Regions from separate parts of the Moritella sp. F3 genome, predicted to be linked through region 1. Evidence: predicted binding sites of a transcription regulator. Region 1 holds the regulator's gene; each other region holds the start of a gene.
What was found. The regulator sigma-54, encoded in region 1, starts transcription at its own class of promoters, with help from an activator protein. The targets are predictions, from matches to a motif close to GTTGGCACGNNNNTNGNNT.
Positions count from the first base shown of each region.

Region 2: JFU56_RS03040 (P-II family nitrogen regulator) is a predicted target of sigma-54. The motif match lies at 2,809-2,827, and genes of this name have one in related genera.
Region 3: flgB (flagellar basal body rod protein FlgB) is a predicted target of sigma-54. The motif match lies at 6,606-6,624, and genes of this name have one in related genera.
Region 4: JFU56_RS14855 (molybdopterin oxidoreductase family protein) is a predicted target of sigma-54. The motif match lies at 3,910-3,928, and genes of this name have one in related genera.

Region 1 covers NZ_BLRL01000009.1:115,468-123,739, reverse strand. The annotation lists gene mgtE (magnesium transporter) at 1-790, opposite strand, end outside; gene rapZ (RNase adapter RapZ) at 937-1,800, opposite strand; gene hpf (ribosome hibernation promoting factor) at 2,012-2,299, opposite strand; gene JFU56_RS15345 (RNA polymerase factor sigma-54) at 2,331-3,851, opposite strand; gene lptB (LPS export ABC transporter ATP-binding protein) at 3,900-4,625, opposite strand; gene lptA (lipopolysaccharide transport periplasmic protein LptA) at 4,641-5,102, opposite strand; gene lptC (LPS export ABC transporter periplasmic protein LptC) at 5,125-5,685, opposite strand; gene kdsC (3-deoxy-manno-octulosonate-8-phosphatase KdsC) at 5,682-6,230, opposite strand; gene JFU56_RS15320 (KpsF/GutQ family sugar-phosphate isomerase) at 6,232-7,203, opposite strand; gene JFU56_RS15315 (calcium/sodium antiporter) at 7,259-8,227, opposite strand.
Region 2 covers NZ_BLRL01000001.1:693,437-701,708, forward strand. The annotation lists gene JFU56_RS03030 (mechanosensitive ion channel family protein) at 213-1,067, shown strand; gene JFU56_RS03035 (ammonium transporter) at 1,180-2,412, opposite strand; gene JFU56_RS03040 (P-II family nitrogen regulator) at 2,424-2,762, opposite strand; gene JFU56_RS03045 (ABC transporter ATP-binding protein) at 3,070-3,846, shown strand; gene JFU56_RS03050 (iron ABC transporter permease) at 3,821-4,897, shown strand; gene JFU56_RS03055 (iron ABC transporter permease) at 4,894-5,940, shown strand; gene JFU56_RS03060 (ABC transporter substrate-binding protein) at 5,964-6,932, shown strand; gene JFU56_RS03065 (TonB-dependent siderophore receptor) at 7,232-8,272, shown strand, end outside.
Region 3 covers NZ_BLRL01000004.1:244,759-253,030, reverse strand. The annotation lists gene JFU56_RS09665 (flagellar basal body P-ring protein FlgI) at 1-914, opposite strand, end outside; gene JFU56_RS09660 (flagellar basal body L-ring protein FlgH) at 1,147-1,902, opposite strand; gene flgG (flagellar basal-body rod protein FlgG) at 1,951-2,739, opposite strand; gene flgF (flagellar basal-body rod protein FlgF) at 2,789-3,532, opposite strand; gene flgE (flagellar hook protein FlgE) at 3,672-4,979, opposite strand; gene JFU56_RS09640 (flagellar hook assembly protein FlgD) at 5,004-5,708, opposite strand; gene flgC (flagellar basal body rod protein FlgC) at 5,724-6,143, opposite strand; gene flgB (flagellar basal body rod protein FlgB) at 6,146-6,541, opposite strand; gene JFU56_RS09625 (protein-glutamate O-methyltransferase CheR) at 6,865-7,689, opposite strand; gene JFU56_RS09620 (chemotaxis protein CheV) at 7,745-8,272, opposite strand, start outside.
Region 4 covers NZ_BLRL01000009.1:3,685-11,956, reverse strand. The annotation lists gene nirD (nitrite reductase small subunit NirD) at 1-142, opposite strand, end outside; gene nirB (nitrite reductase large subunit NirB) at 234-2,768, opposite strand; gene cobA (uroporphyrinogen-III C-methyltransferase) at 2,780-3,598, opposite strand; gene JFU56_RS14855 (molybdopterin oxidoreductase family protein) at 4,010-6,199, shown strand; gene JFU56_RS14850 (DmsC/YnfH family molybdoenzyme membrane anchor subunit) at 6,256-8,172, shown strand.

The DNA.
Region 1 (8,272 bases):
CATGCTCGGCATTTTCACGGATAATATCAACCACGTCATCAATGGTAATACGACCGAGTAATTTCCCTGAGTCATCAAGTACGGGGGCTGAGATCCAATCATGACGCTCAAACAGTTTGGCTACTTCAGAAGTATCCATCGTGGCTGGTAAGGTTTCAGCTTGACGATCCATGATGGTGCTAATAACACTGTTGGGATCTGTCGTGAGTAGCATGGCTAAAGGTACATCGCCAATTAATCGGTCATCTTTATCGACAACGTATAACGTATCAGTGGCTTCAGGTAATTCTCCACGCAAACGAATATAACGTAAGATCACATCAACAGTGACATCAGGACGTAAAGTAATGGTGTCCGTATCCATGATGCTGCCGGCAGTATCTTCTGGATAGGCCATAGCAGCTTCTAGACGATGGCGATCTTGAGTGTCCATTTGCGTGATAACTTCTTGATAGATGCTATCGGGTAGACTGCGGAGAATATTGGCGAGGTCATCGGTATCCAAACCTTCCGTTGCAGCAACCAGTGATTCAGTATCCATCAGTTTTAGAATGCTGGTCTTGGCGTCTTCATTTAGCTCGTCAAGGATCTCACCTTGCATTTCAGAGTCGGTTAACCGCCACAAGACTTTACGGCCAGCTGGTGGTGATGATTCGAGTAATAATGCAATATCACAAGGGGGCGTTTGGTTGAGCATTCGTTTTACGTGAACAAACATACCGCTGTCGAGCGCTTCATTCATTTCACTTAAACGCAGGTGTGTACTGTCATGCTCCATTTGTTCTAGCATATGTCGTCCCCATTCTTATTATTCTTGTGCAAGACCTTGCCCGCTGATGCGGACAATTCTAGCTTAATCTGTATTTATAATCAGCATTTACATAAAATATCATAATTCATTATATGGTATTGATAATACGTTGGCTAAGGTAGTGCTTAGCTGATCTTGTGTTTGTTTTTTTCTAATGTCTGGTGACGGGTTTGCACGATTCGATCTTGCAGTTTAAAGTATTTCGCTAGCTGCTCTGCAATAAAGACAGAACGGTGTTGGCCGCCAGTACAGCCAATTGCAACAGTGACATAGCTGCGATTATTTTTTTCTAACAGCGGTAACCAGGTCGTTAATAAATTTTCGATTTGCAGTGCAAAACTCATTACTTCTGGTTGTTGGCTGAGGTAACTAATCACCGGTTCATCCAGACCTGTATACGGTTTTAATTCTGGGATCCAGTGTGGGTTAGGTAAAAATCGCACGTCGAATACATAGTCAGCATCCATTGGTAGGCCATGTTTGAAACCAAATGATTGGAAGACCAACACCAATTGATTATTTTTCTTACCTAGAATACGTTCTTTGATTTGCTCGCTCAGCTCATGAATATTGAGCTCGGTGGTATCGATTTTCAAATCAGCATGCAAGGCGATAGGGCGTAAGCGTTTTTCCTCTATTTCAATTGCTTGAGATAGCGATAACTCATCTTTGGTTAATGGATGTAGTCGTCTCGTCTCGCTGTAGCGCTTAATAAGTACAGCTTTATTGGTATCGAGGAATAAACTGGTTAGGTCGGTGCTGGCTTTTAGCGCCGTAATAATGTCATTTAATTCTTTTTTGTCAGTTGGGAGGTTACGTACATCGATACTGACAGCCACTTTTTCAGTTTTTTCATTTAAGGTTTGTAGTAGCTGTGGGAGCAAGGTAACAGGTAGGTTGTCTACACAATAGTAGCCTAAGTCTTCAAGTACCCGTAAAGCAATTGATTTACCGGATCCTGATTGGCCGCTGACGATTATTAATTTCATGTTCTGTCCCCATATCTGCGCAGCGAATATATCGTTACCATAGCTAAAATTAGGTTGCTAATTTTAAAGCTGTAGCAATATAAAAGAATGCTCATTATCCCGTAATTGGTGTGGATATGATATGTTTTAATTATGTCAGCGTTATTAATACTTAAAGTAATACCTAAAGGAAAAGTGGTTTTCCTTTAGGTTATTTGTTGTGGGGCTAAAATTAATGGCGAATTAATTTTTCTTTGTGTTTAATGACCTGCCTATCGAGTTTATCCATTAAGCCATCAATTGCAGCATACATGTCGTTATGTTCATGTACGGCAAAAATTTCCCCCCCATTTAAATGTATTTTTGCTTCTGCAACCTGCAGTAATTTTTCGACATTTAAGATCACGTGGATATTGTTTATGTGATCGAAATGTCGTTCTAATTTGGAAAACTTGCTATCAACGTAATCTTTCAGTGAATCTGTAATATCTACATGTCTACCTGTTAAATTAATTTGCATATACGTCTCCCTTATGAAGGTTAGGTGAGTCCTATAATAGACTCTTGCGCTGATTAGATGGCGGTATGCTCAGTGCTTCTCGATACTTTGCAATAGTACGTCGAGCGACCTTGATACCTTGATCAGCAAGTAAATCAGCAATCTTGCTGTCACTTAATGGCTTGCTGGCATTTTCTGCCGCGACCAATTTCTTAATTAATGCTCGGATAGCGGTTGATGAACATTCGCCACCGTTGTCCGTGCTTACATGACTTGAAAAGAAAAATTTCAATTCAAAGATCCCACGTGGGGTATGCATAAACTTCTGCGTCGTCACACGTGATATCGTGGATTCATGCATCTCAACTTCTTCGGCAATATCGTTGAGTACCATAGGTTTCATGGCTTCATCACCATACTCAAAAAAATCAACCTGTCGCTGGACGATACTTTTTGTCACTTTTAGTAAGGTGTCATTACGACTTTCTAAACTTTTAATAAACCACTTTGCTTCTTGGACGTGGGTGCGAACAAATTGCCCATCGCTGCTGTTGCGGTTACCTGTCGAAAGATTAGAATATTCATTGTTCACCTTTAATCTTGGCACAATGTCAGGATTTAACTCTACCACCCATTGATTATTTTTTTTCTTTACTAACACGTCAGGTATAACGTAAAGCCCTTCTGTTTGATCAATGACATTGCCTGGTCTTGGTTCCAAGCTCTGAATTAATTGCATGATCTCTTTGAGCTGGGGTTCTTTTAATTTTGTTTTACGGCTTAATTGACGGTAGTCGCGATTGCCTAATAAATCCATATGAGATTGGATTATTTGCTGACATTCGCTTAACCAAGGGGTATTTTTAGGTAAATGTTGGAGTTGGATCAATAAACATTCTTGCAGTGAACGTGCTGCTACGCCGATGGGATCAAAGTGCTGAATACGTTTTAGTACCGCTTCGACTTCGTCTAATTCAATCTTGGCATCGTTGTTAGCGTCCACTTCTTGGTGGTCGATATCAACGCTGTTCAGGATCTCTTCACAAGTTTGAGTGAGATAACCGTGATCATCAATACCGTCAATAATTGCGACTGCAATCGCGTGATCGATGTCAGAAAAAGGGGTTAGCTCCATTTGCCACATCAAATGTTCGTATAAACCTTCGCTGGTTTCACCTTGGTAAACTTGATCTAGGCCATCAATTCCGGCGCTGCCGCTACTGTGGTTTTGTATTTGTGGGGTGTAAACGTCATCCCAGTTACTGTCATTGGGTAGTTCATCGGGCATCGATTCACTGGCAAGCGCATCGCCCACTTCAATTTGACTGCTATCGGTCGGCGCTGCATCATTATTAGCATCATGGTTGTGGTCATCATGCGCGTTATGATTATCTGCGTCGTTAGCGGGCGACTCATGAGGATCTTCTTGTTCTAATAGTGGATTGCTATCTAGCGCTTCTTGGATCTCTTGCTGTAACTCCAAGGTCGATAGTTGTAATAATCGAATCGCTTGTTGTAACTGTGGCGTCATTGCCAGAGATTGACTCATCCTAAGTTGTAATGATGGCTTCATCTAACGACTACTCTCTCTTCCTTAATGCGGCTAAATATCAATATCAAACTATAGTCGGAATTGATCTCCAAGATATACTTCTTTTACTTTTTCATTGGATAAAATTTCTTCAGAAGTACCTGAAGCGATCAAATGTCCATGGCTAACAATATATGAATGTTCACATACATCAAGCGTTTCACGTACGTTATGATCGGTAATTAACACACCTAAACCGCGGTCACGTAAATGCTGAATGATTTTCTTAATATCGCCAACCGAAATTGGATCTACGCCAGCAAATGGTTCATCCAATAAGATAAACTTCGGATCTGCAGCGAGTGCGCGAGCAATCTCTACACGACGGCGTTCACCACCTGATAAGCTCATACCTAAACTGTCGCGGATATGGGTGATATGAAATTCTTCTAATAATTCTTCTAATTTTTCTTCACGTTCAAAACGGCTTAATTCTGTGCGTAATTCCAAAATAGCCATGATATTTTTTGTTACTGATAAGCGGCGAAAAATAGAGGCTTCCTGTGGTAAGTAGCCAATACCTTGCTGTGCGCGAATATGCATAGGCTCATGGGTTAATTCTTGGTCATCGATGAAGATTTGTCCATGATCTCGCTTTACTAAGCCAACCACCATGTAAAAGGTAGTGGTTTTACCTGCGCCATTAGGCCCAAGTAAGCCAACAATTTGGCCGGATTCAACTTCCAGACTCACATCTGAAACCACTTTACGTTTGTTGTAACTTTTTGCTAAGTGTGATGCTTTTAAACGCGCCATATGAATTTACTTACTCTACTTAGTTTTGGTGTCTTCAGGAGTGAAAATAGTGATCACGCGATCGGATTCATTTTTGCCACTCTCGGCTATCATTTCTTGTTTATCAATTTGGTAGATGATCTTGTCACCTTTAACTTCACTATCAGCTTGGCGTAAACGGGCATTCTTTGACAAGGTTAAGCGTTTTTTGCCAAGTTCATAGCGGATCTCGTTAGACTCAGCGTTAATTTTTTTACCGTCATCTAGTTCTTGGTAAAAAGTAGCTACGTTCCCCGTCGCTATCATTACTTCGGTGCCTTTGCCGTTAGAGCTTAATACCGTTAGTTTATCAGCATGAATTAATATAGTGCCTTGAGTTACCACCACATTATCATAAAAGATAACGCGGTTCTCTTTAATAAACACTTCTTGACGTTTGGCATTCACGACAACATTTTCTTGGAAATCAGACTCTAATGCGAGTGCTGAATTACTCATGAATAATGTTAACAGTAAAACTTTATATTTTTTCATCATTAGTATAAATCGCTTCAACTTGCTTAAGGATTGTCATGTATTCTTGTTTTAAATCACCTTCCAGGCCAATGCCTGTTTGATTAAACAAGTCGCCAGTAATGGTAATTAATTGATCGCTACGCACCAAATTTTCGGCGAGTTCTAATTGTAAATAACTGGTTGTGATGACATCGATATAATCATTTTTAGCCATGTTTTTGATGATAACATCATCGCGTAATATGGCGACATCTTCACTGCTAAAGTTACCTTCTTTAGCTTTGATCTTCCACGTCGCTTGTGCATTTTCATCATAAAGGATGATAACGGGGTTAGTGAACATTGTCATGCCTAACTCACCATAATGCTCCATGCTATCTGCAAAAGTGCGACGTATAATTTTTCCTTCAAGGCTAAATTCAACGCTACGGAGAACTTGTGCAGTAAAATCAGGTTGATATTCGGTTGATGTTGGTGCTGTTATTTCTTCATTAGGCGAAAAAAATCGCCATATCCCAAGGGCACACAAAAAGAGGATTACTATTCCTACATTTTGTCGATTCATACCGAAGTACCTTGTGCTTGGTCTAAAATCCCTTTCGCTAATAAGATCAGGTCTGCGAGTTCTCTTACTGCGCCAAAACCACCGCGAATAGAGGTGCTAAAATCAGCACCTTTTTTGACTAATGGGTGTGCATCTGCAACCGCAACACTGAGCCCACATAGATTCATTACCGGTAAATCGATAACATCATCACCAATATAGGCTACATGTTCTGGTGATATGTTTAATTTTTCAAGCAGCATGTTAAAGGCAACGACTTTGTTGTCCTGGCCTTGATAGACGTGCTTAACCCCTAACCCTTGCATACGGTTAGCGACAATCGTTGATTGACGGCCGGTGATGACCGCGACTTCAATACCTGCATTAAGTAGCGATTTAACCCCAAAACCATCACGGGTATGGAATGCTTTCAGCTCTTCGCCATCGTTACCCATATACACTCGACCATCAGAAAAAACACCATCTATATCGCAAATAAGCAGCTTTAATGTTTTTGCTTTAGTTAAAATATCTTGTGAGATTGGACCGTATAACGTGTTGATCATTTTATAGTACACCTGCGCGTAGTAAGTCATGCATATTGAAGGCGCCGACTGGTTCTTGTTTTTCATTAACAACAATTAAGCCGTTAACTTTCTTATTTTCCATGACGGCGAGGGCTTCTGCAGCCAATATATGTTCATTAATAGTAACACACCTTTCGGTCATTACTGCACTGATAGGGGTTTGGTGAATATCTATACGTGCATCTAAAATACGACGTAAATCACCGTCAGTGAAAATACCAACCAGCTTATCGGCGTTCGTGACAGCGGTCATCCCTAGGCCTTTTCGAGACACTTCTAATAAGGCATCAGAAATCGTTTCGTTTTGTTGTACGCTTGGTATGCCGTCACCTTTATGCATAATGTCGGAAATACGCAGTAATAACTTACGACCTAAGCTACCGCCTGGGTGAGATAAGGCAAAATCATTGGCTGTAAAACCTTTCGCTTCAAGTAAAGAGACGGCAATAGCATCCCCCATGACTAAGCTTGCAGTGGTGCTCGAGGTTGGTGCTAATCCTAATGGGCAAGCTTCTTTATCGACCTTAACACATAAGCTAACGGTTGCTTCACGAGCCATGGTTGAATTGGTGTTACCCGTTATCGCAATGATCGGTATGCTTAAACGGGTTAATACTGGGTACAGTGCTAATATTTCATCAGACTCACCTGAATTTGAGAGGGCGATGACCACATCTTCACGTTCGATCATGCCCAGATCGCCATGACTGGCTTCACCGGGATGCACGAAGAATGCTGGCGTCCCGGTGCTGGCGAGTGTCGCCGCAATTTTGTTAGCAATATGCCCTGATTTTCCCATGCCGGTTACAATAACCTTGCCTTTACAGGCGATAAGTAACTCACAAGCACCTGTAAAGGTCGTATCAATATATTGACCTAATTGCGTGATCGCAGCGGCTTCTATTTCAATGACATTAAGCGCACTTTGACAATAATTGAACTGACTCGACATGGTTATTTCCTAATAAATATACGATTTGATACTTAGCCTAGAATAGCAATAATGACTAAATACTACTAAATATAATAACTTGATACGCGACAAAACCAGCCAATAGCACGCCACCTTCAATACGGTTGATACGACCTGGACGGCCTCTAAAGCCGATGGCCATTAATAGCATCACGATCGTTGCGCCGAGCATGTAGTAGAAGTCACGACTAATAATCGCGGGATCAATCATACCTGGTGCTAAAATACCTGGTAACGATAATACGGCTAAAATGTTGAAGATGTTAGACCCAATGATATTCCCCATTGCCAGGTCATCTTCACCTTTTAAAACGCCGGTTATTGATGCTGCAAGTTCTGGTAAGCTCGTGCCTATCGCAATAATAGTCAGGCCGATAACTAAATCGCTCATGCCATAGTATTGTGCGATCACGACTGCTGAATCGACAAGATAGCTAGAGCTAACAGGCAGGGCGATCATACCGAAAATTAACCATGCCACTGCTTTCCAAGTTGGCACGCCTTCAGGTACGTCATCATTGTGTTCGTCGGCAATCGGATCATCACTTGGACGCTTTAATGCTAAAATTGTTAACGTTAGAATCGTAATGAAGAATAATAATAATAAAATTACACCTTCATACATTTCTAGTTTTAAATCCCAAAGCACAACACCGGCAAGTATCGTGGTAATTAATACCATCGGGATCTCTCTACGGATGGTTGCAGAGCCGACGAGTAAGGGTTTTAATAATGCGGTTAAGCCTAAAACCAAGGTTATGTTGGTTATGTTTGAACCAATCGCGTTACCGATTGCCGTATTGGGAGCGCCATTTAGCGATGCCGATACAGCGACCATCATTTCTGGTGCAGATGAACCCATCGCTACAATAGTAAGGCCAATGATAAGCGGTGAGATACCAAGATTTCGGGCTAATCCAGCAGCGCCATAGACGAATTTATCGGCACTGATGACAAGTCCAATCAATCCCAGAATTAAAATAATAATATTTGTAGTTAACATCGGCCAATTAAAAAGTTGATAAAAAAGAGTACTATTTTCGGTCTT
Region 2 (8,272 bases), on a different contig from region 1:
AACCCGTCACTTATTATTCAAATTCAGGAAAAGCAACTAACCTTAATAATAAGCTAAACTATGGATAAAACTAATAAAAATAGATAACCAATTCTATTCAGATAGGTATAATCGCAATTCGCCTTTTTACCTCGTATACCCTATTTACATGGCTAAATTGGCTCTTAATTTTACCCGCAATACGATTATTTAAAAAGTTTAAGGACGACACAATGGACGAGACTGGATTACAAGAAGACCTACAGAAAGAATTCGAGCAGCTACAGAATGTGTACACCATGCTAACGGAATTTGTGGTGCAATACAGTTTCCAAATCTTTGGTGCTATGGTTATTTTTATCATCGGCTTATGGGTGGCCGGTAAAGTACAACGCTTCATTTCAGCGCTATGTATAAAGCACGATGTTGATGTTACCTTAAGCGGATTTATTTCCAATGTAGTGCGTCTACTCGTCATCATGATGGTCGCGGTGATCGCTCTGGGTAAACTCGGGATCAGTGTGGCACCGTTTATCGCCGCTGTTGGTGCTTTGGCACTGGGTGCTGGCTTAGCCTTACAAGGCATGTTGTCAAACTATGCCGCTGGCGTGACCATTATTCTGACTCGTCCGTTTGTAGTGGGTGATACGGTCAAGATCCAAGGTGTGATTGGCGTGGTTAAGGTTATCACTCTGGGCATGACGATTCTAACTAATGAAGACGGTGACGAGATCAGTATTCCGAACAAGCACATTGTTGGTGAAGTACTGCATAACTCTTTCGAGTATATGTTAGTGGAATCGACTATCGGCATTAGTTATGACGACAATCCTGAACAGGCAGTAGCCACGTTGGCTGTAGCGCTGGCGGATATCGATGAAATCGCGACAGAGCCAGCGGCACAAATCGGCATTGAAGCCTTTGGCGATAGCTCAATTAATTTGGGTGTGCGTTTTTGGGTACCAACCAAGAACTATTATGAAGTGAAGTACGCGGCGAACTTAAAGATGTTTCAGGCATTGAAACAAGATGGCATTACCATACCCTTTCCACAACGTGAAGTTCGGTTATTGTCAGACACGGTTTAGGCACAAATAACGCTGAAACTACACAGTAACGTAAAGTGTATAAGAATACTTTTATGAACAAACAATAAAGCTCAGCACAGGCTGAGCTTTATTTTCCAAAGATTCAATCGATTTATTTAGCCGATATAAACTCAGGGTAAGCATCAATACCGCAATCCGCTATATCCATACCTAGCATTTCGTCTTCTTCAGTCACTCGAATACCCATGGTGGCTTTAAGCACTGCCCACACAAGGATACTTGCACCAAACACCCAAGCAAAGATTATAGCAGCACCAAATAACTGAGCAGAGAATGTCGCATCACCATTACTAAATGGAACAACCATTAAACCAAATAACCCACACACACCGTGTACAGAAATAGCGCCTACAGGATCATCAATCTTCACTTTATCCAGAGCCACAATACTAAGCACAACCAATACTCCGCCTAAGGCACCTAGCAATGTCGCAAATGCTGGCGCTGGACTCAGAGGATCAGCTGTAATGGTGACAAGACCTGCCAGAGCCCCATTAAGCACCATGGTTAAATCGACTTTACCCCACATTAACTTAGTCACAATCAAGGCCGAAACCGCACCACCCGCCGCTGCCGCATTGGTATTCAGAAAGATAAGACCAACCGCAGTGGCATTTTCAGCATCAGAAATTAATAACTGTGAGCCACCATTAAAGCCAAACCACCCCATCCATAAAATGAATGTACCTAATGTTGCAAGTGGCATATTTGAACCTGGAATGGGGTGTACCTCACCATTCTTACCATATTTACCCTTACGTGCACCGAGTAATAATACGCCTGCTAATGCAGCTGATGCGCCCGCCATGTGAACAATACCAGACCCTGCAAAATCAGAGAAACCAGCTTCAGATAAGAAACCACCACCCCAAGTCCAATAGCCTTCAATAGGATAAATAACCGCGGTTAACACCACCGCAAAAGCAAGAAAGGCCCATAACTTCATCCGTTCAGCCACAGCACCAGATACGATAGACATTGCTGTTGCCACAAATACAACTTGGAAAAAGAAGTCTGATTCAAGTGAATGGTCAGCACCTTCAGCCTGCGTACCAATTAATAAACCAAGTGACGGGATAATCCCCCCCTCAGTATTATCGACGTACATAATGTTATAACCAACCAGTAAGAACATGATGCATGCAATGGAATAGAGTACGATGTTCTTAGTCAAAATTTCGGTGGTATTTTTAGAGCGTACGAGCCCTGCTTCTAGCATGGAAAAACCTGCCGCCATCCACATCACGAGTACACCAGACATTAAAAAGTAAAACGTATCGAGTGCAAAGCGCAGCTCTGTCACTGTCGTTGTTAATTCTTGCATATATATTTCCTCTAGATCGCTTCTGAATCCATTTCACCAGTACGAATACGCACAACTTGTGTTAAGTCGTAAACAAAGATCTTTCCGTCACCAATTTTGCCTGTGTAAGCCGCATTTTTGATCGCTTCAATGACCCGTTCAACATTGTCTGCTTGCGTTGCAATCTCCAATTTAATTTTTGGTAAGAAATCAACTTGGTATTCAGCACCACGATATAGTTCTGTATGACCTTTTTGACGACCTAGACCTTTAACCTCAGTCGCGGTTAATCCTTCAACTCCGATCTCAGCGACAGCTTTACGAACATCAACGAGTTTAAATGGTTTAATAATTGCGCTTATTAGTTTCATATTAATCCTCTAGCATCTACGTTTAACATCTATATATTTAACTTTAATCCAACATCTATGCCAAAAATAATAACAACTATATTTCAACAACTTAGATTTAAACGGTTCGCCACTCCTGAGTCGATTAACCAAAGTAGTGCAATCTAATGTCGATTTACACCAAACTAGTGCGGCGATTCAGATATTAAACGCGCACGACTTAGACAGCCTATTGCATCAGTCTTTTTTTTAGCCACTTTATCCCCGTAGTTTACATTAAAACAGCTATTGGTTATCATTCGCATTTCCATTCTCATGTTTATGTATTATGACTCTCAAAATCGATAACGTCAGCTTTGCCTATCAAGCTGAACGTAAAATATTAGATGCTATCTCACTGACTTTTGAATCTGGAAAATTCTATGTAATCATAGGTCAAAATGGCTGTGGTAAAAGTACCCTATTCAATTTGATCATGCGTCACTTACCCTTATCATCAGGGCAGATCAGTATTAACGGCAAAGACCTACAGCAACTTTCCTTTAAAGAACAAGCACAGAGCATTTCAGTATTATCGCAGTCCATGCCATTACCGGAATTCATGACGGTTGCTGATATGGTGATGCAAGGGCGTTTTTGTTATCAAGGTTTTTTCTCTCGGTTCAGTGCTGAAGATCGCGCAATAGCTCAGCATGCGATGCAAAAAATGCAACTCACAGAACTGGCAAATAAACGCTTATCGGCACTGTCTGGTGGTCAGCAACAACGCGCTAGAATGGCCATGTTACTCACCCAGAAAACCGACATAGTATTGCTGGATGAACCCACCACGCACTTAGACTTAAAGCATCAATACATGCTGTTAGACCTAGGTCGAGAACTTGCTGAACAAGGTAAAACAGTGATTGCTATCTTGCATGATATGACTCAAGCAGCGTTATATGCTGATCACGTGATAGTGCTTTCCGAGCAAAAAGTATATGCACAAGGTCCAGCGCAATCAGTGATCACCGATACGATGATGCAGCATGTTTTTCATGTAAACACCTCACGAGTGGGTAACGAAAAGGTAGGTCTCCATGTTCCAACGTACCTTATTGCCTAATTCTGCACCTAACTCTTCACCTCGTTCATTATTGCGTATATTGCCCAGCTATCGTTTCCTCGGAGCAGTATTATTATTGACGCTGACCTTGTTATTGGTGGCATTAACTCACATCAGTATTGGTGCTCGATCGATAGCTTGGGCAGATATTTTTCAAGCCATTTTCGCTTTTGACAGCCAACAATTTGTACACCACATAGTGATCAAACAAAGACTACCACGTCTGATCGTCGCACTGGGGTGTGGCGCAATGTTAGGTCTTGCCGGTTTTAGTGCTCAAAAAATGTTTCAGAATCCACTCGTATCATCTTCTACGCTTGGGGTTAGTAGTGGTGCGGTATTTTTCAGTTTGTGTGCCATCTATTTCTTTAATGTATCTGAGAATGATATTTTTATTCCGGCTTTTCTCGGAGCCTCAGTTGCTGGACTTTTTACCCTGTCGATGACAGAAATGATGAACCGCTCGAGTATTTCTAAAAACTTACATATTGTGTTAGCAGGCAGTCTTGTGTCGATGCTGTTTTCCTCACTAAGCAGCTTTTTAATGCAACTAGACCCACTACGTTTTGCCAATGTTCAGGACTGGTTGTTGGGTGATATTAGCCCCGCCGATTTCAGCGATTTCAGTCGGGTTTATCCTCTGGCACTATTGGCGATTGGGGTGTTGTTATGTCAGGGCCGATCGTTAGACGTGATGATCATGGGCGAAAAGCAGGCGCACAGTGCCGGGGTGAATGTCACTCGCACCCGTAACATCACCTTGCTGTGTATTTTTTTACTGGCTTCGTTAGTTGTTTCGATTGTCGGTCCTATCGGTTTTATTGGCCTAGTCGTACCGCATATCAGTAAGCTTTTTGTTAGCGAGGTGGGTAATAAAGGCGCTTGGTTATCTATGCTCATCGGCGGTTTATTACTGAGTCTATCGGATTTACTTGCCCGTATCGTTATTGCTCCCAAAGTATTGATTGTCGGTGGCGTCAGCGCATCTATCGGCAGTATCTTCTTTTTATGTTTACTGTACTTTATGGTTCGGGATAAACGCATTTCATGAATATATTTAACGATCAAAATGTGATCATTACCCCCTTGAAAGGGATCAGCTTACCCGTTTATAAACGCACATTCTGGGTACTTTGTGCATTAGTCGCATTGTTGAGTTTGAGTTTTATTTGCAGTCTTAAATTAGGCTCGGTCAGTGTTTCTTGGGCAGATGTGTACGCAGTTGTGGGTTTTGATGTAACGCTTAATGACGCCACATCAACTATCTATGAGCTGCGATTGCCTCGAATCATGGGGGCGATTGCTGCAGGTGCATTGATGGCATTATCGGGTTATTTATTACAGACTGCCGCGCGCAATGCCCTGGCAGATCCAGGTGTATTAGGGCTATCTGACGGCGCCGCGCTGTCAGTCATTGTGCTGTATGTCATTTTTTCACAGGTGTCATTAACAGCGAGTATTATTGCCAGTTTCTTGGGGGTATTCGTTACCGCACTCGTGGTGCTCTGGTTTGTCCATAAAAATATGAATGGTACCTTTATCGTATTAGTCGGTATTGCTGTGGGCGCGGTTATGTCTGCATTCAGCGATATACTTTTATCGTCTGTTTCGATCGAAGATATGGCTTTCCTCATGGCTTTTTTATCTGGTAGCTTTGTCTCTTTAGATCTGGCTAGCGCTAGCTTTTTAAGCGCTTGGATGACAGTCATTATCGCGGTGTTTTTGTTGTTAAGCCGTTATATTAATCCACTCAATTTTGGCTATCTACATGCTATGTCCTTAGGTGTTGATGCCAAAAAATATTACATCTTTATTATTATACTCGCAGTATTTGCGATGGCTCCTGTGATTGCGCTGGTTGGATCTATCGGTTTTATTGGCCTGATTGCTACTTTTTTAGCAAAAAATATTATTGGTTATCGCGGTACCGAGTTAGGTATTGTCAGCATGCTATTAGGAGCAATCATGACGCTCTGGGCAGACACGCTTGGACGGACACTATTTGCTCCAATCATGATTAATGCTGGTGTATTCATCGCGTTAATCGGTGCGTTATTTTTTATTATAATGACGCGTTACATTGTTAGGCAGTAGCCTCAACACTATTTAGGATAATGATGAAACTATTAACATTTGTGCAAGGCGCGTTATTGCTTAGCTTATCGCTACAATCAATTGCTAGCGAAACCATGATGATCACAGATCATGCGGGTAACAAGGTCGAGATATTAACACAGCCTAAACGTATTGCATCACTGCATGTAATGTCGGCGACCTCTATTTTGTTAGATGTCGATGCGCCGATAGTGGGCACATCAACTTATATTAAATTACCAGAAAATAGGCCCTATATTCGCGGCGGTGAAGAAGTCTTTGGTATCAAGTTTGCTGATACGGGTTACTTCAACTACGGCAATAAAGGCAGTGATATTGAACAGATCAAAGCATCAAAACCAGACTTGATCATCGGTACGGTCAAATATCAAAAAAAACTCTTTGATAAACTATCTAAAATTGCGCCAACCGTTTTGATTCAGCGTTATACACCGAATATTTTTGATGCTTACCGTGATGTCGCCACCTGGGTTGGTAAAAAAGATGTGTTCAAACAGAATTATAGCGACTACCAACAAAAAATAGCTCGCTTCAAAGTTAAATACGCTGATGAATTAGCGGGTAAAACATTTATCTATGCGGTACCGAGTAAAGGTCAAGCAGAAATTAAGATCCGACAAAACTCGGGCGTTATCACCCAGGTATTATTTGATTTAGGCTTAACCCGACCACCATTTTTAAAAGATACTTTTGCCGCTGAGGATGCGGGTGCAGAAGTAAGCTCGGAACTGATTGAATCATTAGATGCTGATTGGTTTTTTAGTACTTACACATCGCAGTCAGACGCAGGCCCACAATCGATAGACGCGGGTTTTGATGATGTAGCACCCGGCTGGCAATTTGCTTTAACAGCTTATCAGAACAACCAGTTTATCCGCTTAAATCGAGAGCAAGCGTATACGCCGACGTTTGTTTCTGCTGATTATGTTTTAGCTGCATTGGAGCAACAGATTTTAAAAAATAGAAAATAGGAAAGATGGGGTCGAGACGGCCCTGTCCTTTTCTCCACTACTTTTCGTTTTACTCACTGCTTTTCATTAATAGTGAACATTTAAAAGTTCCCCATTAATTGGTATTTTTATCATTTAACTCCCTCCTTGCTTAGAATCCATACAGCTAAACTTGACATGTATACACATTTTTATAAAATACGCGCAAATAAGAATGATTCCCACTTTGATTTAGATTTGGGTTGATTACACTTCCATGCAAAATATGTTAGCGATTAATATATTCAATCGATGTATTAAGCTACAAAGGTTTTATTTACATGCACACTAAAGTCAAATTTATATCTGCCGTTATTGCGACAATCCTTTATTCACAATCAAGTCTAGCCCAGACAACGCCTACGACGAGCATAGAAACTCCCCCAGCTGATAGTACTGAAACGATGACAGTGATTGGGTATCAGCAGCACTATAAAATCGATCAGGCACATGCCGCAATGCGCTCGGACGTCTCCTTGTTAGAAACACCGCAAATGGTAACCGTGATCCCAGCAGAGGTATTAGAAGATCAGCTAGCCGTGACTTTAGGCGATGCATTAAGAAATGACGCTAGTGTTTCACTAGGTCGAGTAACATCGGATCGAGAACGCTTTAGCTTGCGTGGTTTTAGCTTGGAAGAAAATACTAATATCCTAAAAGATGGACATCAACACTTTGCTAAATACCGGATGCCAATGGCATTAATCGATAATGTTGAGGTATTAAAAGGACCATCAAGTTTATTATACGGTCAGTCAACACCCGGCGGCATCGTTAACTTAGTAACTAAAAAACCATCAAGTGAAAGTTCGGTGAAATTTGCTATTAAAGGCGATGATCACGGTTCATTCCGTAACTCTGTTGATGCGACTGGCAGCTTGAATGAGAATAAAACCATTCGTTACCGTGCCATTATCGAGCAGCAAAACAATAATAGCTGGCGTGAATACCAAGACGGCAGCAACCTAGAAAGTGAATCAGTCGTTGGCAGTTTAGTGACTGAGTTTGATGTAACAGATGCTCTGACTATTGCCTTACATTACGATAAATTAGACGATGTTTCAGGTCAAGACAGTGGTGCCTTGGTTGATGATAATGGCAATGTGATCGGCGGTGATAACACTATTTGGGATATGCCTTGGACTAAGATCGATGCCCAAAGTGAAAACTACGGTATTGATTTGACCTATCAAGTGAATTCATATTGGCAAGTTGCAACGGGCTATAATAACCAGCATAACGAACGTGAACGTTGGGAAAGTAAACCGCAAACCAGTAAGTATGATCCCGCAGATGGCAGTTATGGAAACAAACCTTATAAC
Region 3 (8,272 bases), on a different contig from region 1:
TTAATGGTCACGGTCAAACCGCCATGGGTTATCGCGGCTGGTTTAAGCTGGACATTTTGACCAATAACAATAGTACCAGTACGAGAGTTAACAATAATTTTGGCTGATTCATCCGCCATTTTTAATTCGAGGTTTTCCAATGTCGCCAAGTAAGCCACACGCTGTGAAATATCACGTGGTGCGAGCACACGCACTGACGTTGCATCCATAGGGTAAGCGGTATTAGGGCCTACAAGATTGTTAATTGCATCCGATAAACGTTTGGCGTTAGAAAAATCACCACGATGTAAATTGAATGTCAGAAAGTCACCATCACCAAATGGTGTCGGAACTTCTTTCTCCACAATAGCACCACTACTAATACGGCCAACAGTCGGGGTATTCACTGTTATCTGAGAACCATCTCGGCCTTCAACACCAAGACCACCAACAACCAAGCTACCTTGTGCTAATGCATACACCTGGCCATCAGCACCTTTCAGGAACGTTTGCAGTAATAAACCACCACGTAAGCTCTTTGCTTCACCAATAGCAGCAACAGTCACATCGATGGTTTGACCTGGTTTGGTAAATGCTGGTAATACCGCACTCACCGCAACAGGAGCCACGTTTTTAATTTTGACTTTCGCACCTTCTGGCATGGTGATGCCAAAGTTATTCAACATGGTTTTAAAACTTTGCTCAGAAAAGGCGTTACTTTTCTCACCGGTACCCGGTAGACCAACAACCAGACCATAACCGATTAATTGGTTATCTCGAACGCCTTGCACAGAACTAATATCTTTAATGCGAGCAGCATTAGCGGAATTAATGGTAAGCACAAAAAAGCTTAACAAGACAATACTCATCCCCAGCAATATATTTTGCTGTAGCTTAACTTGAGTTGCTAACTTGATCCGTGTTGATAGTTTCATCTAGATAACCTGTGCTATAAAAATTGTCATTATTTGCTGCCCTGTCATTATTTTGGTTTGTATTTTAACTGCCAAAATTATGACAACGGCTAAATAATCTCAGTTATATAGCTAAAAGCAATTGTCATACCAAGATGTCGTTTACACACCTGGTCTGAATATATTAGAGCTGGCATCATTACGATATACGCTTGATATCTACATCTACATCTACATCTACATTAAATATAGCTTAGAAAGGCCATGTGCTGCCGTTAAGGAATTTAGTTGCCCAGCCTTGTATTTGCGCCTCGCCTAAATCATCAACCGCGCCATATTGAATTCGAGCATTCGCGATCAGCGCTGAATTAACTTTATTGTCAGCGTCTACATCTTGTGGACGCAATAAACCAGTAAGGCGAATAAATTCATTACCATTATTGAGCATTAACCATTTCTCACCCCGTATGACGAGGTTGTTATTGGGTAGTACACGGACAACTGTGACTGAAATATTACCCTCTAAGCTGTTACTTTGATCAGCCGAACCGTTACCCGAAAAAGAACTGGTTTGGTTTAGACTACCTTCGATTTTATAACCACCGATCACTACATCTTCGCCACCCAAACTGACTGGGTCTAGTTCGAATGAATTGTCTTTGCCTAGATTTGAGCTGGCCTGTTTTTTAGCACTCGTCGATTCTGTTAATGTCACAGTGATAATATCGCCGACACGACGTGCTTTAATGTCTGAAAAAATATTATTATTGTATTGCGGATTAAATAACGAACCCGTCACTTTTGCTTGTACAGGATTATCATCGGGTACAATCGGTGCATAATCAGGTGAATCTTGCTGTGGTGTTTCATTCACATCAGCAGGTTCTTTCGCGTCTTCAGTTTTAGTGGCATCTTGATTTTTAGTGACCACATTTTCTTTTACTTTAACTAAAGACGAACAACCAGCAAGTTGCATAAGCACAAAAACAGCAAAGATAAAATTACGCATAACAATTCTCGATCATAAGAGTTAACGGTTAACTATATTGTAGCTAAATTAAAGCTGTTGATTGGTGTAACTTAGCATTTCATCAACGGCTGATATTACTTTGGAATTCATTTCGTATACACGCTGACTTTCAATCAGGTTCACTAATTCTTCCGTTACGTTGACGTTCGATGTCTCAATCGCACCCTGCACTAATTTACCCAAGCCTTCATTACTTGGTAAGCCCTGTACCGGATCACCACTGGCACCCGTTTGGATATACATATTTTGTCCAATAGGCTGTAAACCACCAGGGTTAACAAAGTCAGAAATATTAATCTGGCCGACGGTTTGATTGTTCGTTTGCCCAGGTAGGCTGACGGAGATCTCACCGTCTTCCGATACTGTCACCGTTTGCGCGTCAGCTGGAATTTGAATCTGTGGTTGTAACGGATAACCAGTACCCGGAGTCACAATAATCCCTTCATCATTTAAGGTAAATTGACCGTTACGGGTATATGACGTAGTACCATCTGGCATTTCAATTTCGAAGAAACCACGGCCACTCACCATCATGTCTAACGAATTATCTGTCGTTAGCATGTTACCTTGTGAGTGATCTTTTTGCGTTGCCACAACTCGCGCACCCGAACCAACCATTAAACCTGATGGTAATTTCGTGTTTTGAGTCGATTGACCACCCGGTTGATTCACCGCTTGGTAGAGCAAATCTTCAAAAATTGCGCGTTCTTTCTTAAAACCAACGGTGCTGGCATTGGCCAAGTTATTTGAAATGGTTGAAATATTTGTTTGCTGTGCTTCTAAGCCTGTCTTACTTATCCATAATGCCGGATTCATAACGTTTTCCTCGTCTAATTTATACTGTTCGTGGACTCATCAATGAGAATTAGCTGATCCGTAATAGTGAATCTGATGCTTTGTCATTCTCTTCTGCTGTCTTCATCATTTTGATCTGCATTTCAAACTGACGTTGCAGATTAATCATGCCGGTGAGTTCACCAACAGCACTTACATTACTGGTTTCTAGTGCACCACCTGCCACTTGGACGTTTAAATCAACTGCGGCAGGCGTGCCGTCAGCTTGTCGAAACATACCATCATAGCCTTTCACTAAATTGCGAACATCGGGGTTGACCAATTTTAATTGATCAACTTCTTCCAATGCGTTTGCTGGTGCGCCTTGCGGACGGATCTCGATACGACCATCAGCATGAATTTTAATTTGTTCAACGGGTGTCGGTATAACGATAGGACCATTTTCACCGATAACAGGACGACCTGATGATGTTAATAACTCACCTGTAGGGCCCATGTGTAAACTGCCACTACGGGTATAGCTTTCTTTATTCTGATCATCCATGACACTTAACCAACCATCGCCTTGGATCGCAACATCCAATGCATTGCCGGTCTGTTGTAATGCACCACCGGTAAAGTCTTGCCCAGGGCTTTCAGTGATCGCAAATACACGAGTAGGTAGGCCTTCACCAAAAGCTTGCATTGAACGTGCTTGTTCAAAATCAGATTTAAAGCCATGCGTATTCACATTGGCGATATTATTGGCACGAACAGCCAATGCATTCATATTTTCTTTGGCACCCGACATCGAGATATAAAGCATATTGTCCATTCGTCAATCCTCTGTCACTTTTCGTTGAAATCGTTAATTACCCGTCTAATACCAGTGATAAAGCAATTAAAGTGCCAAAATGAAAAAGCCACCCTAAATAGGGTGGCTTTTTATCAAAATGGCTTATCAACCCGCTACGTTAACGGATCTGTAATACCGTATCTTGCAGTTTAGAGTTCACTTCTAAGGTTCTTGAGTTAGCCTGGTAGTTACGTTGTGCCGTAATTAAGTCAACCAGTTCACTGGTCAAGTTTACATTTGACTGTTCGAGTGCCGATGAATTAATTTTACCAAAGGTACCAGAGTTCGCTTCACCTGCGATCGCATTACCTGAAAGTTGCGATGCACGCCAGCCGGTATCACCTGTTTGGCTTAGACCTTGTTCGTTAGCAAACTTAGCCATGGCAATCATACCTAACTTATCATTACGGCCATTACTGTAACTCGCCGCAACCATACCATCAGGGCCGATATCAATACCGGTCAAACGCCCTACTGTCGCGCCGTCTTGTTCTAATTTTGTTACTTCAAACGCAGAAGCAAACTGAGTCGGATTATTAATATTGATTTTAACAGTCTGAGTGGTATCCGCACCATTGGTTAAAATCGCGCCGAGTGGCACAGTCTCAGCAATGGCTGGCAGCTGTTGTTGTAATAAACCAGATGAATCAAACGTCAGTCTTAACGCAGCCGGTTTAGCTGGTGTACCAGGCGCAGCAGCCACAGCTTGGCCACCCACGATATCAATTGGTTGGTCATCCACATAGTTAAACTCTAACCAAGAGTTTGCAGGTGCACCCGCTGTACCATCTTTAATGTAATAAGTAGACAAAGTATGTGACTCACCGAGTGAATCATAAATTGATACTGACGTCGCTGATGTGAACGTCGTACTATCTGCCGGATCAAACTTCGTCGGATCTAATACTGGTGAAGTAGCTGGTAAATTCATTGTCATATCAACGTTACTCGTTGATTCTGGTACACCTGCGGTATCAGGTATTTGCAGCGGTTTTGTTGACGCCATGCTCACCGCTTTTGGAGAACCATCATCATTCACATCATAAACTTGTAGATAATTACCCGCCGAGTTAGTCACAAAACTATTTGAATCTAATTTAAATGCACCAGCACGCGTGTAGTTACGATCCATTGATTCAAGACCGTCTGACATAACAAAGAAACCATTACCGTTAATCGCTAAATCCAGCGAGTTCTCGGTGAAATTCAAGCTACCTTGTTGAAACTGCTGCGCAACATGAGCAGTTGCCACACCGTTACCAACCGATGTTTTAGCATTAGAGAAAATCGATGTTGCATACACATCACCAAACTCAGCGCGCGACTCTTTAAAACCCGTGGTATTAACGTTAGCAATGTTATTTGCCGTTGTATTAAGGTCTTTCTGAGCAGCGTTGATCCCACTCAAGGCGATGTTAAATGACATAAATTTTCCTTTTATTCAATAAATTTAATAATTTTTCGAGGCTACTTCTGTTGCTTGGCTCAATGGTAAGCTACCCATGCCTTTTAAGTTCAGCATAATGCCGTTACCAGTATTACCAATGTTAACGCTTTCAACATGCTGGAAACTTAATATTTTAAGGTCTTGGGCATTGCCGTCTATCGACGCTGATGCCTTCAAGCGGTAACTTCCTTCCGCCACTTTATTGCCGTTCATGTCAGTGCCGTCCCAATCAAAAGGAATTGCACCGGCCTTCTGTTCACCCATATCAATCACTTTAACCACTTCACCAACTTGGTTGGCTATTTGTAAGCGCATATTAGGTGCGCCCTGCGGTAAATCAATACGTCCAGATACATTCTCATCCGCAGATAAAAATGCCGACGATGCAGGCGCAAGTACCTTGCTACCGACTAAACTTGACGCTTGCAGTGCTTGGTTCGAGCTCATGATCGTATTTAACTGCTCAAACTTACTGTCCATCTTAGAAATACCATCAGCGGTGGTAAACGACGCCATTTGCGCCACCATCTCCGAGTTTTCTACCGGTTTGAACGGGTCTTGATAAGCCAGTTCTTGCGTAAGTAACGAGAAAAAGTCTTCTTGGCCGAGCTCTTTGCGGGTAGTTTCTGCCGCCTGCTCTGCCGCATCCTTTTTCTCGGTTTTAAACTGACTGCTAAAGTCAGCTATGTTATTGCTAATTGTCGTCACAACCAAATACCTCTATTAACCTTTACCTAACGCCAATGTTTTAGTTAACATTTGTTTAGCAGAATCAGCTATTTGCACGTTAGTTTGGTATGAACGAGATGCGCTAATCATGTTGGCCATCTCTTCCATAACGTTTACATTAGGGCGATATACATAACCATCTTCGTCTGCCAATGGATGATTAGGATTAAACTCATTAACTAATGGTGCATCACTCTCTACAATCCCTGCAACATTCACGCCAACTGCTTCATTTTGAGCTGCATTAGCCTGATCTAATTGTGCTTGGAAGATTGGATAACGGGCTTTATACGTTTCATCAGCACTGCTACTCACACTATTTGCGTTAGCAAGATTACTCGCGGTAGTATTTAAACGTACTGATTGTGCACTCATTGCCGAACCGGCAACATCAAAGACTCGAAATAAACTCATAATTATTGTCCTTTAATTGCCTTGCTCAGTGTTTGAAACTTGCTGCTTAAGAATGACAGTGATGCTTGATATTCCATACTGTTTTGCATGAAGTTAGAACGCTCTTCTTGCACATCAACAGTATTGCCGTCACCGGTATCGGGTTGGTTAGGGACTCTAAATTGCAAATCAGATGCAATACCTCTGCCACCTGATATATGACGCTCACTGGTATTTGATAAGTTAAAGCTAGACCCCTGAGTTGCACTTGCTAATGCATCCTTAAAGGTTAAATCTTTGGCTTTAAAACCTGGGGTATCCGCATTGGCGATATTACTCGCGAGTACTTCTGCGCGTCGTTCTCTTACGCCGACAGAATACTGGTGTATACCTAATGCATTATCAAAATTAATAGCCATGAACGCCTCCTAAACATTTATATCGTAATCAATCGCATGATAATTACGATGATACAAATGATAAAAGCAACATATGTGCCACAAAAATAATTTTTATTGCCTGCATTATTGTAAAATCAAATTAAAAAAATTTAACCATAAAAAGCAATGACTTAAAGTTTGCATTAAATTATCACAAGGGAGTATTACAAGAGGGGTAGAGCAGGATTAAATGAAGAGATAAAGAAAAAGCGTTGTAAAACAATTTTTTGACGCTGTATTTGGGCTAGTTACCGCCAATAAATGAACATCCATGTTCATGCGCTAACTCACCGCAAGATAGATTATTTAAGCTTGTAAACAATGCCAGGATTACAACGGACCATTTCGAATTTATCTGTTAGGCCTGTTAATGACTCAGATGCACCTAAAAATAAATAACCACCCGGTTTTAACGATGCGGCAAATTGATTCAGGATCTGACTTTTAATCTTTGGTGAAAAATAAATAAGTACATTTCGGCAAAAAATGATGTCAAATTTTCCCAACAAAGCATAACTTTCTAGCAAGTTGATTTCACGAAATGATGTTAATTGCTGAACCTCACGATTCACCTTCATTTTGTCATCAGGCAATACACTAAAGAACTGACGTTTACGCTCAGGTGATAGACCACGTCCAAGAGCAAGGCGATCATAAACCCCTTCTTTACAGTGCGTAATCATGGTCGGCGAAATATCCGTACCGACAATTTGCACGTTAGGTTTACCCATGCGCTTAATTCTTTCCTGTGTTTCGATCGCAGACATCGCAATCGAAAACGGTTCTTGACCAGACGATGATGCCGCTGACCATATTTTTACCGGCTGACCTTTATTGATAAACTCAGGTAAGATCTTAGCTTGTAAATACTCAAACGGATACACGTCGCGAAACCATAACGTTTCATTCGTCGTCATCGCATCAATAACATCATTACGTAAATCACGCGCTAACATGGTCATCGACTTTTGTACTAACTCAGTTAAGCTGTTCATCTTATGCTTTGCCAATAGTGGCAATAAACGACTTTTAACTAAATATTGTTTATTTTGCCCTAATACAATACCGCACTGAATCTCAAGAAACTCACTAAAACGGCTATATACTTCATTTGACAATGTTTGCACTATTTTTTACTCAACTTTCTATCTAAAGATATTTATATTCGATATTACAGTTCACCTAGCTAGGATCCGCTGCTTTTAACGCTTTTAATACTGCACCGGCAAGTTCATCAGGGTTAAACTTAGCAATAAAGTCATTTGCGCCAACTTTAGCAACCATCGCCTGATTGAACACACCACTTAATGAGGTATGTAAGATTACATATAACCCATTTAATGACGGATCATTTCTCACTTCTGCCGTGAGAGTATAACCATCCATTTCTGGCATTTCGATATCAGAAATCATTAACGCAACCTGCTCAGATATCGGTCCATTAACAGCCAATTCACGTAACTTATTTAAGCCATCACGGCCATCTTTAGCCAGTACAATCTTGAAACCAAGATCAGACACTGCTTTTTTGATCTGATTTCGAGCCACACTTGAATCATCAACAACTAAGATCACTTTCTCGATTGCTGTTTTATCAATATCGTTTGCAGTATCTAGCACTTCCTTACTAATTTCCATACTCACAGGTGCGACTTCATGGAGAATTTTTTCCACGTCGAGTACTTCAACAAGTTCGTTATCAACTTCAGT
Region 4 (8,272 bases), 110 kb from region 1:
CCGGGCAGTAGTTATCGATAGCAAATAATTGATCGGTTTTACGGTCTAAAAAGATCGCCACTTGCTTGCCGTTAACTAACGCACATACACCTGCGTCTGGGGTGAGTTGTTTTTTTGCAATTATAGGTGTCCAAGTCATCATAATAAATCCTTAAGTCTGATATCAGCGGGCTATTCACCCGCTTATTACATTTATCTGCGGCAGTGAAGTAAATTAACATCGAGTGTTCGACTTAATTTACTTCCAGTACTGGGATTTGACCGGCGCGTTCTGCGGGTGTCGCAGGGCGTATTTGGTCACGTACTTCAACAAACTGCACGGCGGTATCGCTTTCTTCCGAGTTAATGAAGTGCTTGAAGCGCAGTAGTTTTTCAGGGCTTTCAATCGTTGTTTTCCACTCACATTGGTAGTTCGCAATGTTGGCTTCCATTTCTGCTTCAAGCTCTGCTGTCAGACTCAGTTTGTCATTAATCACGACCTCTTTAAGGTAATCTAAGCCACCTTCAAGATTTTCTAACCAAACCGATGTACGTTGTAGACGGTCTGCAGTACGGATATAGAACATCAATACACGGTCAATATATTTGTACAGTGTGTCGGTATCGAGGTCAGTAGCGAATAAATCGGCATGACGCGGGCGCATACCACCATTACCACAAACATACAGACCCCAGCCACCTTCCGTCGCAATAACACCGATGTCTTTACCTTGGGCTTCAGCACATTCTCGTGTACAACCAGACACGCCAAACTTAATTTTATGTGGTGAGCGTAGCCCTTTGTAGCGGTTCTCAAGATCAATCGCTAGAGACATGCTGTCTTGCACACCATAACGACACCAGGTACTACCCACACACGATTTAACGGTACGTAGTGATTTACCGTAAGCGTGGCCTGTTTCGAAGCCTTCTCGGATCAACCAGGCCCATATTTCAGGTAGTTGATGTAGTTGTGCACCAAATAAATCGATACGTAGACCACCGGTTATCTTGGTGTATAAACCATATTTTTTAGCCACTTCACCAAGTACGATTAATTTGTCTGGGGTGATCTCACCTGCTGGGATACGTGGTACAACAGAATAAGTACCATCTTTTTGCATGTTACCGAGATAAACGTCATTGACGTCTTGCAGACCAAGATGATCGTCTTCGAGAATGTAATCATTCCAAAATGACGCTAGAATATTCGCGACTGTCGGACGACAAACTTCACAACCGTGGCCAGCGCCAAATTCGGTGATTAATGCTTCGAAGGTTTTAATACGTTTAACGCGTATTATGTCTGCCAGTTCTGCACGAGAATAAGCAAAATGCTCACACAGGTCAGTGTTAACTTCAACACCCATGTTCTCAAGCTCGGCGTTGAGTACTTGTGTCGCTAGCCCATTACAACCACCACAACCGGTACAGGCTTTGGTAATTGATTTAATATCACCAAGATTGGTTGCACCATCTTGTACCGCGGCGCAAATTTGACCTTTAGTGACATCAAGGCATGAACAGATAACCGCTGAATCAGGTAAGGCGTCAACCCCCATCGTTACCGCGCCACCTTCTGCTGGTGGTACCAACATATTTTCAGGAGAGCCTGGAATATCCATGTCGTTTAAGTAAATTTGTAACCAGGTACCATAATCTTCAGCTTCACCAACCATAACCGCGCCAAGTAGTTTCTTACCACATGCGCTAATGACTAATTTTTTATAAACTTGGTCAGCTTCATTGGTGAAAACATAGTTTTGTGCGCCTTCGACATTACCATGGGCGTCACCGATACTGGCAACGTCAACACCGAGCAACTTCAGCTTGGTACTCATATCAGCCCCAGTAAAGGCTAACTTACCTTCACCAACGATGTGGTCGACGGCGACTTTTGCCATTTGGTAGCCCGGTGCAACAAGGCCAAAGATACGGCCCTGCCATAATGCACATTCACCAATCGCGAAAATGTTTTCGTCAGACGTTAAACAGTTATCATCAACTTGAATACCACCTCGTTCGCCTAGTGTAAGGTCGAATGAACGTGCTAATTCATCTTGTGGGCGAATACCCGCCGAGAAGATAATCATGTCTGTTTCAACGTGCGAACCATCAGCAAAGTTCATGCGGTAACGGCAGGTTTCACCTTTAACAATTTCTTTGGTGTTTTTTTCTGTGTGTACAGTTACGCCTAATTCTTCAATCTTGTTACGCAGAATTTTGCCGCCACCGTCATCTACTTGCACTGCCATGAGGCGTGGCGCAAATTCAACAACGTGCGTTTCAAGACCAAGCTGTTTGATTGCGTTAGCCGCTTCAAGACCCAGTAAACCACCACCGATAACGACGCCGACCTTACTTTCTTTGGCTGATGCAGTGATGTCTTCTAAATCGTTAATGGTACGGTAAACCAAACAATGGTCTTGGTCTTTACCTGGAATGGGTGGCACGAATGGGAATGAACCCGTCGCTAGCACTAATTTGTCGTAACTCTCTACACGGCCTTGTGCAGTGGTGACTGTTTTAGCGTCTTTATCGATGCCAACAACTTTATCGTTTACAAAATATTGTACGCCGTTGTCATCATAGTATTCTGGTGATGTCATCATTAAGTCATCAGCAGTTTTACCGCTGAAATAAGCACTTAATTGAACGCGATCGTAAGCAAGACGTGATTCTTCACTGAATGTGGTGATTTGCACTTCACCCATCTTTTCTTGTTGAATAAATTGGTCAATGAAATGGTGACCTACCATGCCGTTGCCGACAACTATAATTCTTTTCATGACATGCTCCGTTATGCGCTTAATTCTTGATTTTTTGCCGCTTGCTCTAGATCTCGCCAGCTAAGTTGTTCTGCAAGAGAGACAACTTTACCGATCACGATCAGGCTAGGGCTTTGTAATTGGTGTTCAATCGCCAGTGCTGGCAATGTTGCAACTGTGCCAACAAATTCTCTTTGCTGTGGTGTTGAACCATTCTCAATCAAGGCCGCTGGTGTATTGCTGTCCAAACCATGACTGAGCAGTTGCGCAGAGATTTCCGCTAATTTACCTAATCCCATATAGAATACTAAGGTGTGCTCAAGGTGCGCGAGCTGCGGCCAATTTAGATCTAGCTGGCCATTCTTTAGGTGACCAGTAATAAAGGTACAGCCCGTTGATAGCCCTCTATGGGTTAACGGGATACCAGCGTAAGCAGTGCACCCTGATGCAGCTGTTACGCCGGGAACGACGATTGTTTTTATATTATTGGCATGGAGCACCAGTTGTTCTTCACTACCGCGGCCAAATACAAAAGGGTCTCCGCCTTTTAGACGACAAACATTCAGACCTTGTTTGGCTTTATCAACCATGAATAAATTCAATTGGTCTTGTGGAATACAATGGTCAGCTTTTTTCTTACCCACATAAATTGCTTTGGTATGGGGTGGGAATAACGCTCTAATGTCTTGGCTAACTAAGTTATCAAACAAGATCAGATCGGCACTCTCAATCGCCTTTAATGCTTTTAGAGTGAGGAGTTCTGGATCCCCTGGACCTGCTCCCACTAATGCAACTTGACCTAGCGTATTATTATTTTTTGATTGTGCTTGGGTAATTAATTCAACTGTCATGACTCACATCCCTGTAGTACTGCTCTGTACTCACTAACGCAAAGACAGTGCCAACTCTGTAATTAAAGTGTTAGTTGTTGATATATATGGTTTTGTTGTTATTTATTGTTTTTTGTAAGGTTTTTGGCGTGATTAAGCACTGTGATGTTGCACCAGTTTTTCCTTTATCGCACAGCCATGGTGCAGTTCAGGTGGCGTGCATTGTTATAGATGCGGTTAAAATGCATGAACGTGTGGATAAATAGCAGGAAGATGCCTGTGTTTATCAGGTTAAAGAAGAACATCATCCTTTTTGTGCGTGTTTAAAGTAAGCTGGCTTGGTTATTGCTCTACCTGTTTATAAAGAAAGTCTCTACAAGAAAGAGATAAAACCAATAAACAATGTGTTGAGCAATTCAATGGAGACGTCTTATGATTTTCGGACGCAAGGATCAAAAGCCTATTCGCATTGCGGATAAACAGGTTAAAGAATGGAAATATACAACGTGTGGGTATTGTTCTACGGGTTGTTCTATCGAGATTGGTGTTAATGAGCAAGGGAATGCTGTTGCGAGTCGAGGCGTTGCTGATGCCGATGTAAACCGAGGTAAATTGTGTATTAAGGGTATCTTTGAGCATGAACTGTTTGAAGCGGAAGGTCGTGGTAACAACCCGCTTATTCGTGATCACATTCATGATAAATATAAAGAAACCAATTGGGATACAGCCCTTGATACCATGAGTGACAAAATTAAAGCGATTCAAGATCAGTACGGTAAAGATGCATTTGCTATCGTATCTACGGGTCAATTGCTAACAGAAGAATTCTATACCTTAGGTAAATTAGCGCGTGGTTGCATTGGTACCAATAACTACGATGGTAATACCACCTTATGCATGGCCTCTGCAGTATCGGGTTATAAGCGCTCATTTGGATCAGATGGCCCCCCAGGCTGTTACGATGATTTTTCACATACCGATTGCTTGATTGCATGGGGTTCAAACTTACCTGAGCAGCATCCCGTTATTTACTGGCGCTTAAAAGAAGCGAAAGAAAAGCGTAACTTCCCGCTTATCGTTGTCGATCCGCGTGTGACGATGTTAGCGCAATTTGCTGATATTCATTTACCTATCAGCCCAGGTACAGATATCGTGTTACAGAATTCGTTAATGCATGTGATCTTAAAAGAAGGGCTAGAAGATAAAGACTATATTGAAAAATATACTAACGGCATTGAAGAATTAAGAGCTTGTGTTGCAGACTTTGATCCGACATCAGCCGCTAAAATTTGTGGTATTGATGAAGATACTATCCGTCATGTTGCGCGCTTATTTGCCAAGGCTGGACGCGCGATGAGTATTTGGACCATGGGACTGAATCAAAGTACCCATGGCAGTGATGCGATCACGGGTTGTAATTCGTTATCACTTATCACCGGTAATATAGGCGTACCGGGTGGGACGAGCTTGTCTATTACGGGTCAATGCAATGCCATGGGCACACGTGAATGGTCTTCTTGTTCAGGGTTACCGGGTTATCGTGCATTAGAGAAAGAAAAAGACCGTAATGATATTGCTGAATTTTGGGGTATTGATCCTGAGTTCTTCCCGAAAAAGCGTGGTTTAGCGCAAACTGATATTTTCCCTGCTATTGAAACAGGGCAAATTAAAGGACTGTGGCTGGTGGCAACAAACCCAATGACGTCGATGCCGAATACTTCACGTATCCGTAAAATATTAGAGAAGTTAGATTTCTTAGTGGTGCAGGATGCGTATCAAGATGTAGAAACCACCCAATACGCACATATGTTTTTACCTGCCGCTGTATGGGCGGAGAAGGAAGGGGTGTTTACCAATACTGAGCGCCGTGTTAACCGCGTCAGTAATGTGCAAGCACCGAAAGGTAATTCTAAATCCGATTTTTGGATTTTTTCAGAATTATCGAAGCGTTTTGAAAATGGCCAAAAAATTACTTTTCCTGTGACAACCGAGGAAGCGTTTGAAGAAATGAAAACGCTGTCTAAAGGGGCGGGGCGTAATCTTGATATTTCCGGCATGACTTACGAAAAGATCGAAAAAGCCCGTGGTATTCAATGGCCCTTCCGTGAAGATGATGAAAGCAATGCAGGTAATCCGCGTTTGTATAGTGATGGCGTGTTCCCAACCCCTACGGGTAAAGCGAATCTTATTCCTCTGCCTTGGATTGATAATAACGAGCATCCTTGCGACGAATACCCATTCTGGCTGAATAGTGGCCGTGTTGTTGAGCATTTTCATACCCGAACCCGTACCGGTAAAATGGGGAACCTTAACAAATATAGTCCAACCCCGTATATGGAAATGAATCCTGATGCAGCAGCAAAATTGGGCATCAAACATCAAAGTTATGTGCGCTTGGCTTCACGTCGTGGTGATGCCGTAGTAATGGTGCAATTAACGCAGCGTGTGGCACCAAACGCAGTATTTATTCCATTCCATTTTCATGATTGTGTTAATCGCTTGTCGTTAGGTCTGCTTGATCCGCATTCTCGTCAACCTGCTTTTAAGCAGAGTTCAATCCGTATTGAACATGTCGACCAGAAGCTAGCGGCGAAAATGAACCGCGAACGACGTACGTACTGAGTGATATGCAGAGATATTGAGTTAAGCGCAACGCGATAACATAAGAGGGATAAATTATGTTAGACAAATTAGAACAATTTAGAGACCGCCTTGATCAAATCGGCGCGGCAGAAAAACCGGTTGTTAAAGATGGCACTCCTATTTTTGAACAACGAGTCGGTGAACAGGATTACGCTAAATTATCAGATGTAGAAATATTTGATGTTAATACCTACGGTAAAAAAATTGACTTAATCGAACGTACAGAAGGTAAGTTACCGGTTGGCCGTTCGATGAATATTAATGAAAATAAAGCGGTGGGTGATAATCCTAATCGTAATAAACAGCATGCTTTCCACTTTACAGCGGATAACTGTATTGGTTGTCACGCTTGTGAAGCGGCATGTAGTGAAAAGAATGATAACCCAGCACACATTGCCTTCCGTAGTGTGGGTTATGTTGAGAGTGGTAGTTATCCTGATTACAAACGTATTAATATCTCTATGGCGTGTAACCATTGTGATGATCCGGTTTGTTTAAAAGGTTGTCCAACCAAAGCCTATACCAAACACGTAGAATACGGCGCGGTATTACAAGATCCAGATACCTGTTTTGGTTGTGGTTATTGTACTTGGGTTTGCCCATACAATGCCCCACAGCTTGATCCAATTAAAGGTCAGGTATCAAAATGTAATATGTGTGTAGACCGTTTAGAGGTGGGCTTAAAACCGGCGTGTGTATCGGCCTGTTTAGGGAATGCGCTTAATTTTGGTGTGGTTGAAAATACCCCTGAGAACCGTATTCAAGCTAAAACGTCGATACCAGGTTTTCCTGATCCAAGTATCACCAACCCAAATATTCGTTTCCAACAAACCACCAGTACTCAGCGTGAAATGACGCGGACTGATAATATGCCGCTTAAATATCACAAACAAGAAGACGGCTCATTCCGTTCTGTTGTTGATGAAAAAGACGGTAAGGAACAATCATGGAACTTAGGGCGTTTGAGCTCTCGCGAGAATCCATTGGTGATATTTACGCTATTCTCGCAAGCGGCGATGGGGGCATTTGTACTTATTTTCCTTGGTCCATTATTGGGTGTAGAGAGTTTAACGGGGTTTTCGGCATCAGGTGCTGGCCTATCACTGCTGGTATTATTAATGGTCATGCAAGCGATTGGCTTATTAATGTCGACATTGCATCTGGGTAAACCTAAACGTTTCTATCGTGGTTTTAATAACTTAGCCCACTCGCCTGTTAGTCGAGAAGGGTTAGGCGTTGCCTTGTTCTTTGGGTTCATGGGCGCATTTACTTTTTTCCAAGGTGCTGCTTGGTTCTTTGAATTAAGCTTGTTTAGCTATGTAGCGAATGCCTTTGGTATTTTGGCATTAGTCGGTAGTGCTGGTGGTTTGTATTATATGTACCGTAGTTACCGTATCAAAGCGCGTCCGTTTTGGGATCATTGGCAAACGGCTTGTGCTTTCCTTGGTTCTGCGATTGCACTCGGTACAGTATTAACGGCGTTAGTGGCCGTAATTGGCTCCGCGGGTAATGATGGTATTGGATTGTATCCTTTATTGCTTGAACTCACGCCGATCGCCATTACAGGTTTAGTGATTGAAGCGTTTGGTCTATACATGCATGCGAAGCATCTTAATGTAGAGCAGGGCGAAGGTGCTGCGTCGCATTATGTGCAATGTACAACATTTGGTAAAACCTACTACTTACGTAACGTGGCAGTGGCTATTAATGTGCTTGCGCTAATCTCACTTGTGCTATTAGCACCATCGGGTTATTTAAGTGTGTTATGGCTATTGCCTGTGCTATCTATTGCTTTAGCGTCGACAGTCAGCCGAGCACTGTTTTATGTGTTGGTTATTCCGACGACGATGCCAGGTGCATTCTTTTGGAAAAATAAAGGTTTTGAACAACATGCACGCGATGTTGGTCTGGCTGATATGCCGCAAGTGGGGGTTGTACCTGACTTGCATTAAATACCTGGCTTGATATAGAAAGGGCAGCGCTTGCTGCCCTTTCTATTTTTAATTTAATCAGCTGTCGTTGAATATGCTTTTTTACATTGTATGCTTGAGC